2 linked regions of the Paeniglutamicibacter kerguelensis genome follow. The main gene of each other region encodes a partner of the protein of the gene in region 2 in a complex. Links are inferred from orthologs where the notes say so. Each region holds a gene or a part of one and is shown on either strand. Other genes may lie near its edges.

What was found.
Region 1: the proteins of JOF47_RS04030 (region 2) and smc are in contact, whole or in part, in a crystal structure (PDB 3ZGX), measured with the Bacillus subtilis proteins. The link is inferred for Paeniglutamicibacter kerguelensis from one-to-one orthologs.

The regions. Positions count from the first base shown.
Region 1 is NZ_JAGIOF010000001.1:1,236,000-1,243,918, forward strand. Bases 1,576-5,716 are described here. They hold smc (chromosome segregation protein SMC), read left to right. Parts: upstream 1,576-1,940; coding sequence 1,941-5,516; downstream 5,517-5,716. Other genes in these bases: JOF47_RS05570 (serine hydrolase domain-containing protein), read right to left, coding at 1,576-1,803; JOF47_RS05580 (glycosyltransferase family 2 protein), read left to right, coding at 5,672-5,716. Also shown: rnc (ribonuclease III), read left to right, coding at 1-37; mutM (bifunctional DNA-formamidopyrimidine glycosylase/DNA-(apurinic or apyrimidinic site) lyase), read left to right, coding at 40-957; more of JOF47_RS05570, read right to left, coding at 985-1,575; more of JOF47_RS05580, read left to right, coding at 5,717-7,084; JOF47_RS05585 (MFS transporter), read right to left, coding at 7,209-7,919. UniProt on the Bacillus subtilis protein: Required for chromosome condensation and partitioning.
Region 2 is NZ_JAGIOF010000001.1:908,794-911,830, forward strand. Bases 59-3,037 are described here. They hold JOF47_RS04030 (segregation and condensation protein A), read left to right. Parts: upstream 59-1,081; coding sequence 1,082-1,993; downstream 1,994-3,037. Other genes in these bases: JOF47_RS04025 (ParA family protein), read left to right, coding at 186-1,082; scpB (SMC-Scp complex subunit ScpB), read left to right, coding at 1,990-2,637; JOF47_RS04040 (pseudouridine synthase), read left to right, coding at 2,674-3,037. UniProt on the Bacillus subtilis protein: Participates in chromosomal partition during cell division. May act via the formation of a condensin-like complex containing Smc and ScpB that pull DNA away from mid-cell into both cell halves.

The DNA of each region.
Region 1 (7,919 bases), 330 kb from region 2 along the record:
GAAAATGGTTCAGCCGGAAAACAGCAAGGCCAACTAACCATGCCCGAACTACCTGAAGTAGAGGTGGTTCGGCGTGGTCTGGTCGACTGGGTCGTAGGCCGCAACGTCGAATCGGTCCAGGTCCTGGATCTCCGTTCGATTCGAAGGCACCACGACGGCCGTAGCGACTTCGAGAAGAAACTGGCCGATACAACCATTAGCGCCGCCGTGCGCCGCGGGAAATTCCTTTGGATGCTCCTTGACGGACCACGCAGGCCGACTGCACTGGTTGGGCATCTCGGCATGAGCGGCCAACTCCTGGTGGAAGAAGCCGCAGCGCCGGATGAAAAGCACCTGAAAGTACGCTTGAGTCTCACGCCGGATGCAGCCAAGCCGCGGGAATTGCGTTTCATTGACCAAAGAATCTTTGGTGGAATGTTCCTCTCGCCGCTAGTCCCCACGTTGGACCATATGCCTGGTGGCCTTGGCTCCGACATTGACTGGATCCCCGAGGCAGCATCGCACATCGCCCGGGACGTACTCGATACGGCATCGACCCCCGAAAGCCTGTATTTGGCGTTGCGCAAACGCAATACGCAGCTCAAGCGGGCCATCCTTGACCAGGAAGTCATCTCGGGCGTCGGAAACATCTACGCGGATGAAGCGCTCTGGGCTGCCAAATTGCACGGCTTACGATCAACCGCAACGATTCGACGTCCGGACGTGCAACGCCTGCACGAGGCCCTTGTGGATGTAATGAGCCGTGCGCTCGATGCAGGTGGAACCAGCTTCGACGCACTCTATGTAAACGTCAACGGAGCCTCGGGGTACTTCGACAGATCCCTAAACGCCTATGGGCGTGAAGGGAAGTCCTGCCACCGTTGCGAAGCCGCGGGGATACTTTCGATAATTCGACGTGACGCCTTCATGGGGCGGTCGTCCTACACCTGCCCCCGCTGTCAACGCAAGCCGCGCTAAAACAGCTAACCCGTTTCTTGAACCCGGTTATCGGGCGCGAAGTTCGGCAACAACCTGGTCATTGAACGGAGCCCACGCTTCGACGGCCCACGGTCCAAACGGCTTGTCAGTCAATGTTACGCACGCCGTTTCCAAGGCGGGGTCCACCCAGAGGAACGTTCCGGCTTGCCCGAAATGTCCAAAAGTCTCAGGGGAATTCAGGGAGCCCGTCCAGTGCGGCGACTTCTCCGAACGTATCTCCATGCCCAACCCCCACGCGTTGTTCTTTTGCCGGCCATAGCCGGGCAGGATTCCCGCCAACCCCGGGTACACCACATGGGTGGCCTCAAAATGGGTTTCCGGGGCCAAAAGGGTCGGAGCCTGCAGTTCCGCGGCAAACTTCACCAGATCGGCCGCCGTGGAAACGCCGTCGGCCGCGGCGCTGCCTTCCACGCTGGTCGAAGCCATGCCCAAGGGGTGCAGGACGGCTTCGGCAAGGTAATCGGGGAAGGTCATATCGGTTGCGGCTTCCAGCGTCCCTGCCAAGACTTCAAAACCAACATTTGAGTAGAGGCGCCTTGTGCCGGGTGCGAACCGGACCGTCTTTTCGGCAAAATCGTAACCCGAGGTATGGGACAAGAGGTGCTTGACTGTCGAACCCTCGGGGCCCGCCGGGGTATCCAGATCGAAAGCCCCCTCCTCAATGGCGACCAAGAATGCATAGGAGCTGAGCAGCTTGGTCACGGATGCAAGGGCGTAACTGCGAGTTAGGTCACCGTGGGATCCGAGCACGGAGCCGTCTTTGGCCACAACAGCCGTCACGGCATGGGCCGACGGCCAAGAATTTATTGCCTTGAGGCTTTGCATGGAACTGTTTCTCCTTGGATCACACATAAAAATGCCCGTCTACCGGGTTGCCACTGCCTGGGGAATGGATGCTAGTCGATACTATAGAAGCTAACCCCCTAACCACTTTAGCTACCCAGAACGTAGGACTGCCTCACGTGCATTTGAAAACACTCACAGTACGTGGGTTCAAGTCGTTTGCCTCAGCAACGACTTTCGAATTTGAACCGGGCGTAACGGCAGTGGTTGGGCCCAACGGGTCGGGTAAGTCAAACGTTGTGGACGCGCTGGCCTGGGTCATGGGGGAGCAGGGAGCCAAGACCCTGCGCGGCGGCAAAATGGAAGATGTGATCTTTGCCGGCACCTCGGGCAGGGCTCCGCTGGGCCGTGCCCACGTATCCCTGACCATCGACAACGGCGACGGCGCGCTGCCCATCGATTACGCCGAAGTCACCATCTCGCGCACGCTCTTCCGCTCCGGCGGTTCGGAATACGCCATCAACGGCAACTCGTGCCGACTGCTGGATATCCAGGAACTCCTCTCCGATTCCGGGCTTGGGCGTGAAATGCACGTCATTGTGGGTCAGGGGCAACTCGACCGAATCCTGCATGCAACTCCCGAGGACCGTCGTGGATTCATCGAAGAAGCTGCGGGCGTGTTGAAGCACAGACGCCGTAGAGAGAAGACGGTACGAAAACTCGACGCCATGCAGGGCAACCTGAACCGTCTTGAGGACCTCACCGCAGAACTCCGGCGCCAACTCACGCCCCTGGGCAAGCAGGCCAAGATCGCCCGACGGGCGCAGACCGTGCAATTTGAGGTCCGTGACGCGAAGTCCAGGCTCATGGCCGATGACATGGTGGCCTTGCGAGGAGCCCTCGAAAAGGAACTGGCAGACGAGGCATCGCAACGTACCCGCCAGCATGATGCGAACCGGCGCTTGGAGCAATTGCGGGCCGAGCTGGCCCAGTTGGAGGCAGCAGCGGCCCACGCGACTCCCGAGCTCAACAGAGCACGGGACCTGTGGTTTGGTTTGACCTCGATGCGTGAGCGTTTCGGGTCCCTTGGTGCCATTGCGGCCGAGCGTTCCCGCCTATTGGGATCCGAAACCAACACGTTCGATCCCGGACGAGATCCGGAGCGGCTGGAAGCACAGGCGGAACGCTTGAACGGAGAGCTGGAAGAACTTGAGGAGAACCTCGAACTCCGACGTGAACTGCTCGAGGAGGCGCTCGAAGCCCGAGCTGATGCCGAGGACGCCGCGAACGCCGAACAACTACGGCTAACCCAGCAGCTGCGCGTCCTTGCCGACCGCCGTGAAGGCCTTGCCCGGCTGGCGGGGCAGGCTGCCGCAGCCCGCAGCCGTGTTGAGGGAACCGAAGGGGAGCTGGGGCGCCTCAGGGAGTCCCTGAACGGTTGGTCTGCCCGTCGCGAATCCAGCGCCACCGAGTTTACGGCCCTCGAGCAACAAGCTGCCACGGTCGAAGACGGCGAGGAAGACCTGGACACCGCATACGAGCACGCGGCCGACCGGCACGAATCCTTGGCCAAGAGCATGGAATCGTTGCGGATTCGGGAGCAAGACCTGGTTACTCGACAGGGGTCCCTCAATGGACGTTTGGAGGCCCTCAGGATGGGGGCCGTTCGCAAGGACGCCTCGGAAGACATCCTGGCGGGGGAGCACCACGGATTGCTGGGGCGCATGTCCCATTTCCTGAAGGTCGAAGCCGGTTTCGAGGCTGCCGTTTCGGCTGCGCTGGGACCGGCGGCCGAGGCGTTGGCGGTCCGCGAACGCGGCCATTCACTGGAGATCCTCAATGGGCTCAGGGAGTCCTCCGGCGGCCGGGTGCACCTGGTCACGGCCGGTCTCAGCCTCCCCGCCGGGAGTGTGAAAACGCCGTCGCTTGGCCGACCGGCAGTCGATGTCGTTTCGGCGCCCGAGTCCTTGGCAGGCACGCTCCTGCACCTTCTTGCCGACACCGTGATAGTTGCGGACCTGGCGGAAGCGCATGAACTCCTGGATTCCGACCCAGGCGTCTGCGCCGTCACGCGCGGGGGAGACGTGGTGACCCTGGGAACCGCCAGCGGCGGTACCGGCGCAGCACCCTCGCTGATCGAGCAGCATGCAGCAATCGCGGAAACCGAGGCAGGCCTCCGTGACGCCGAAGCCGCACTCGACACCTTGCGGCTGGAGAGCGCCGAACTGACGGCGAAGCTGTTGGAGGCCGAGGAAGCCGCGGAGCTGGCGCTTCACCGACTGCACGATTCGGACGCAAGGATTTCCGCCGTGGCCGAGCGCCTGGCGAGCTTGGGATCGTTGCTCCGACAGGGCCAGGAGGAACGCGAACGCCTCGTGCAACAGATCGCCGTTGCCCAAGAAAAGCTTGAGGTCGACCAAGAGCGGATGGACGAGCTCAACCATCGGCTGGCCATGGCGCAGGACGGAACCGACGAAACGGAACCGGAAAACGACCAGCGTCAGGAACTGGCTGCCGCGGCCGCGCAGAGCCGCCAGAAGGAACTCGACGCACGCTTGGCGCTGCGCAGCGCCGAGGAACGCGCAAACGGGCTGAAAGCCCGGGTCGATGCATTGGTGCGCACCGCCGAAACCGAGCGCAAGGCTCGACTGGAGGTCCAGCGCAGGGCCGAGATCCGCAAGCGGCAGGCAAATGTGGCACGCGGGGTCGGCGACCAGGTCCAGCGCGTCGTCTCGTTCCTGGAAGTCTCCCTGGAACTTGCGGACCGTGAGCACAAGCAACTGCAAGTGCGTCGCGAGGAACTCGAATCACGGCTGGGTGTGGTTCGAGCCGGTGCCGACAAGGTCGCCCTTGAGCTGGCCGAACTCACGAACTCCGTGCACCGGGATGAAATGGCGCGTGCCGAACAACAGCTGCGCATCGAAGCCCTGGACAACCGTTGCATCGAAGAACTGGGGATGACAAGCGACCATCTGATCGAGCACTTCGGCCCCCACATGTTGATTCCGCAAACCTTTGAATCCGGGGACAAATGGGCGGCCCTTCACCAGGAGGTCGACGGACTGGGCGTTCCCGTGCCGGTCGGCATCCCCTTTGACAGGGTCGACCAGGAGAAGCGCCTCAAGCAGGCCGAACGGGATTTGGCGACCCTGGGCCGGGTCAATCCGCTGGCGCTTGAGGAGTTCGCCGCGTTGGAAGAACGCCACAAGTTCCTCACGTCTCAACTTGAAGACCTGAAAAAAAGCCGCAAGGATCTGCAGGACATCATCAAGGACGTGGACGCACGGGTTGAACGGGTGTTCACCGAAGCCTACGAGGACACGGCCGTGCAGTTCGAGCGTGTCTTCGGGCGGCTCTTCCCGGGTGGCGAGGGGCGTCTGGTGCTCACCGACCCGGAAAACATGCTGACCACCGGAATCGAAATCGAGGCACGGCCCGCCGGCAAGAAGATCAAGCGGCTTTCCCTGTTGTCCGGCGGGGAACGCTCGCTGACGGCCGTTGCACTGCTGGTTGCCATCTTCAAGGCCCGACCGTCCCCGTTCTATGTCATGGACGAGGTCGAGGCGGCACTCGACGACACCAACCTCGGTCGGTTGATCACCATTTTCGAAGAGCTGCGCGAATCCAGCCAGCTGATTGTCATCACCCACCAGAAGCGAACCATGCAGGTTGCGGATGCGCTTTACGGCGTGACGATGCAAGGCGACGGCGTCTCAAAGGTGATCAGTCAGCGCATCGAGCGCGATCGCCCGTAGGGCCCCTGCCGTCTCCGCTCTGGAGTTACTTCCGAAATGTGGCCAAACGTACAGTGACTTCGAACGATGTTCACAGTCTGGTCGTCTAGTGTGGGCATTTGGTCTACGTTTGCGCCGGCGTCCTTGTCTGCGTGCTATCGAATTGGGGATGTTGAGTGGCTATACGAAAATTGATCTCAAGGGGCAAACGGGCAATAGCTCGATTGGTCCCGGTCGGCTCGGAGAAATCCGGTGGCGCCGGCATCAGCGTCAGCGTGATCATCCCGGTCTACAACACCGAGGTGTACCTCCGGGAGCTGCTCGATAGCCTCGTGGCGCAGGATCTTCCCGTTGAGCAATTTGAAGTCATCGCGGTAAACGACGGTTCCACCGATGCCAGCGGCGAAATACTGGACGAGTATGCGAACCGTTACCCTAATTTTCGGGTTTTACACCAGGAAAATAGCGGGTGGGCAGGCAAGCCCCGAAATGTTGCCCTCGACTTGGCCCAAGGTCAATATGTCTTTTTTGCCGACAGCGATGATGTGTTGGCGCCATCGGCCTTGCGACAAATGTCGGAGTTCGCCTCAGAACACAAGATCGACGTGGTATTTCCGAAGGTCGTGGGTATCGGCGGCCGGACGGTATCGAAGGGCCTGTACACGAAGACCAACCCATCGATCTCACCGTTGCTGGCCATCAACACCTTGACGCCGCAGAAGTTGATTTCGCGTGAATTGATTGAATCAAACCGGCTTCGCTTTCCGGAAGAGCCGGTCCGGCTTGAAGATGGAATGTTCATGGTTGCCTGCTACCTACTTGCGGAAAAAATCGGTGTCGCCGCAGACCAGGACCTCTACAGCCTGCGAGCCCGCGCCGACGGTTCCAACATCAGCAGCCAACCGTTGGATCCCTACACATACACCGCTTCAATCTCCAAGATCGCAGCGATCATTCGGGCCGAAGCAAAAGATGATGAACTGGCCCATGCCATGACGCTCACTCTGTGGTCGAACAAGGGGCTGAAAATCTATGCCCCTGCACGGTTCAAGCGCTATTCGGAAGAAGTCCAGAACAAATGGATGGATGCCCACTCCAATTTCGTGAATGAGTTCATTACTGATGAATCAGCCAGGAACCTCAGCGACATCCGCCACGGCAAGACGGAGTTCATCCGCAACCAGGACAAGCACGGCGTTCTCGGCATCATTGCCGTCCAAGAACAGCTGGAACAACGAGTGGTCATCGACAGCGCCCACTATGTAAATGGGGAACTGCAAATTTCAGGGACCCTGCATTCGTCCGGCATCGATTCGATTTGCATCTCCGCCAGAAATCGCGGAGGAGGTCCCTCAGTCTTGGCCGAGGCGACACTATCAGCCCGAAACGGCAAGTTCGATGGAACGCTTTCCGGCATTCCCGAAGGCGAAGAAATTATCGACTTCTTCTTGAAGCCTGCCGCGGGGGCCATCCAAGGTAGCGCAAGGCGGGCGCCGAGCGGAACGAGCCCCGCCTTCTCCACAAACGGAAGCCTGACGCCATACCGCACCAAGTACGGCAATTTTAGTCTTCAGCCCATCAGGGAATGACCAACAGGTAACTCGTCATAGGGTGCCAAAAGCGTTCGAGCAGGGCCGCCCCGTGGCGGTGCACCAGGCCTTGGCCTGGGCTACTGTCGCTTGTCAGTGACTGTCCTTTTCCGGACGGAGAGTTCTAGCCTTCCGAGGTGCGGGCGTTTTTGGGCTGCCCACGGTTTTCCCTCACCGGGAGCCACGCCAACACGCCAATCAGCCCAAGACCGCCGCTGATGGTGAAGGCCCAGCCGTATCCGGCTTGGTCCGCAACCAGGCCCGCCAGTATGGGGCCAATGATCGAACCAAAATCGGTGGCCATTTGGAAGGTTGCCAGCACCTTGCCGCCGTTGCGTCCCTGTCCCACCACGTCGGCGATGGCTGCCTGTTGGGCTGGGCCCATGAGGCCGGTACCAATGCCTGCCATAATTGACAGGACAATGAACAACGGGATGTTGTCCACCCACCCAATTGACGCAGTGGAAATCGACGCCACCGTCAACCCGATCAAGATCGGCAGGCGTCGGCCATGGGCGTCGGTGAACCTGCCCGCGACAAACAGTGCCGCGCCATTGCCCACGGCGAAGATCGCAAGGGCCAGACCCGCCAGAAGCGTTCCCTGCGTGGCGAACGCAGCAACGGCGAAAAGGGGGATCAAGGACATCCGGACCCCGAATGCCATCCATCCGTTGGTGAATCCAGACACCAGGGCAGCCTTGAATGTTGCGGCACCCCACGCTTCCGAAAGCGGGATGCGTTCAATGACAGGGGAGATTCCGGACGGCTCGCCCTCGGGTGCCTTGCGGGAATGCGAGAGCGAGAAGTAGACAATCGCTGCGGCCACGACGAGGGA
Region 2 (3,037 bases):
CGATGACTGTACGGTTTAACGCCGGAGCCGGTTTGAAACCGACCGGCATCCTAAACCTTGGACTTCAGCTTTAAGGTAAAGGCTCGCCGTGCGCGGGCCAAGGTGTCCGGAGCATACCGGCGCAACCGATACCCTTAAGACGATAGTCATCAATTCCCACAACGAACGGAAGCGTGGTTAATACCGTGAGCGAGGAACAGGGCAGCAAGCCCCGGGGCGTAGGACTGCTCAAGGAACCGACCCCCCTGGGTCCCACGGGCCGCCCGCAGACTGATTTCCCCGAGCCGGGATCCTTGGATTCCCATGGTCCGGCCCGCGTCATCGCCATGGTGAACCAGAAGGGCGGGGTTGGCAAGACCACCTCCACCATCAACCTTGCCGCGGCCCTGGCCGAGTACGGTCGCAAGGTGCTGCTGGTCGACTTCGACCCGCAGGGCGCGCTCTCCGCAGGTTTTGGCACCAACCCGCACGAACTCGACGTCACCGTCTACAACGTGCTGATGGACCGCAAGACCGACATCCGCGACGCGATCATCACCACCGACGTCCCGAACGTCGACCTGCTGCCGGCCAACATCGACCTGTCGGCCGCCGAGGTCCAGCTGGTCAACGAGGTTGCCCGCGAGCAGGTGCTTGAACGCGCACTGCGTTCGGTGACCGACGACTACGACATCGTGCTGATCGACTGCCAGCCCTCGCTGGGCCTGCTCACGGTCAACGCGCTGACCGCCGCACACGGCGTGATCATCCCGCTCACCGCGGAGTTCTTTGCCCTGCGTGCCGTGGCGCTGCTGGTCGAGACCATCGAGAAGGTGCAGGACCGGCTGAACCCGGCCCTGCAGATCGACGGCGTGCTGGCAACCATGTACGACCCGCGCACCTTGCACGGACGCGAAGTCGTCGGCCGCCTGGTGGAAGCCTTCGGGGACACCGTCTTCGAGACGGTCATCCGGCGCACCATCAAGTTCGCCGACGCCAACGTCGCTGCCGAACCCATCACCACCTATGCAACAAACCACCCGGGTGCCGAGGCCTACCGCCAGCTGGCCAAGGAGCTCATATCCCGTGGCGGCGCCCCGTAATGACGGCAACCGCCGTCCTTCCAGCCACCGTGCCGACCGTCAACGACGACTCGGCCGGTGGCTTTCGGGTTCAGCTGGAAAACTTTTCCGGCCCCTTCGACCTGCTGCTCTCGCTGATCGCCAAACGCGAACTGGACATCACCCAGATCGCGATGGCCGAGGTCACCGACGAGTTCATCGGCTACCTGAAGGTCCTGCGGGACAAGCCCGGATCCAAGGCGCTGGATGAGACCACCGAGTTCCTCGTCGTCGCCTCGACCCTGCTGGACCTGAAGGCCGCGCGCCTGCTGCCCCGCAACGAAAACGACACCGACGAAGACATGGCGCTGCTCGAGGCCCGCGACCTGCTCTTCGCCCGCCTGCTGCAGTACAAGGCCTTCAAGCACGCGGCCGGGTGGATCTCCGAACGGCTCGAGGACGAAGCCAAAAGCTTCCCCCGTCAGGCCGGGCTCGAGGCGCACTTCGCCGCGCTGCTGCCGGAGCTCGTCTTCAAGACGACCCCGGAAATGCTTGCGCGTTTGGCGCTGACCGCCCTGGCCCCCAAGGAAGAAGCGCCGCCGGCAGAGGTCGGCGTGGCACACCTGCACGGGGGAGCGGTGAGCGTGCGCGAACAGGCGGGCATCCTGGCCCTCATGCTGCAGGAAAGCCACACGCTCAGCTTCACCCAGCTCACCGCGGACGCCGACAGCCACCTGGTGCTCGTGGCAAGGTTCCTGGCACTGCTGGAAATGTACAGGGAACGGGTCGTTTCGTTCTCACAAAATGCGCCCTTGGACACATTGCAGGTGACCTGGTCGGAATCGGCGGAAGACTGGAACGCGGTGAACCTGCGCGAAGAATACGAGGCCGCGGCGACCGAGAGTGCCGCAGATGCCGATCCAACAACCAGCCAGGGGGAATCCGAGGCATGAGCGAGACAAACACCGGGGTTCCGGCCCCCGCATCACCGGCCGGGGTGGCGCAGGCCGCCGAAACGGCGGGCGCGGCCGTCGACGATTTGCCCGGCGGGCTTGACGCGGGCATCGAATCCATTCTCATGGTCATCGACGAGCCGGTCGGTGCCGGGCGCCTGGCTGAGGTGCTGGAGGTCAGTGAGGAACGCGTCACAGCGGCCCTTCACGGGCTTCGGGCACAGTATGATGGAGGGGATACACCGCGCGGTTTTGAGCTGCGCGAATTGGCCGGAGGATGGCGCATCTTCTCCCGACGTGATTTTGCTCCCTTTGTTTCACGCTTCGTCATCGACGGCCAAACGGCAAGACTAACCCAGGCTGCCCTGGAGACTTTGGCAGTAATCGCCTACCGGCAACCCGTTTCACGCGGGAGGGTCGCGGCGATTCGTGGGGTTAATGTCGATTCAGTGGTGCGCACGTTACTCACGCGCGGGCTGATCCACGAGGCACCCGATGAGGGTGAAAGTGGTGCCACGTTGTATCAGACCACCTCGTATTTTCTGGAAAGATTGGGGCTGGGCAGCGTTTCGGAGCTACCCATGCTTTCCCCGCATCTCCCAGGAGTGGGCGACATTGACGAATTTGACGTTGATTTGCCTTAGCAACTCGGCGAACCACGAAACAACATAAGGACAGACATGACCCAGGGATCGCGCTCAAGCCGCGGCAACCAGCGCCCACAAGGCTCCGGCTCCGGTAACGGCAACGGCCGCGGCCGAGGAGCAGCCGGCGCAGGCCGCTCGAACTCCAACCCGCGCTCGGCCTCCGAACGCGGCGGCGAATCCACCTCGGGTTCATGGTCCAAGACCCACGGCGGCCCCAAGCAGGGCAAGAAGCCGGGAACCGGCTCCGGTGCCAAGAAGTACACGGGCCCCAAGGCCTTCGGCAAGGAACGCTTCGGCCAGAATCTCGGTCCGGTCAAGGCCGACCGCCCCAACAAGCCGACCCAGCGCGAGCGCGCCCAGGCCGCACACTCGGATCTCGAGGGCGTGCGCCTGCAGA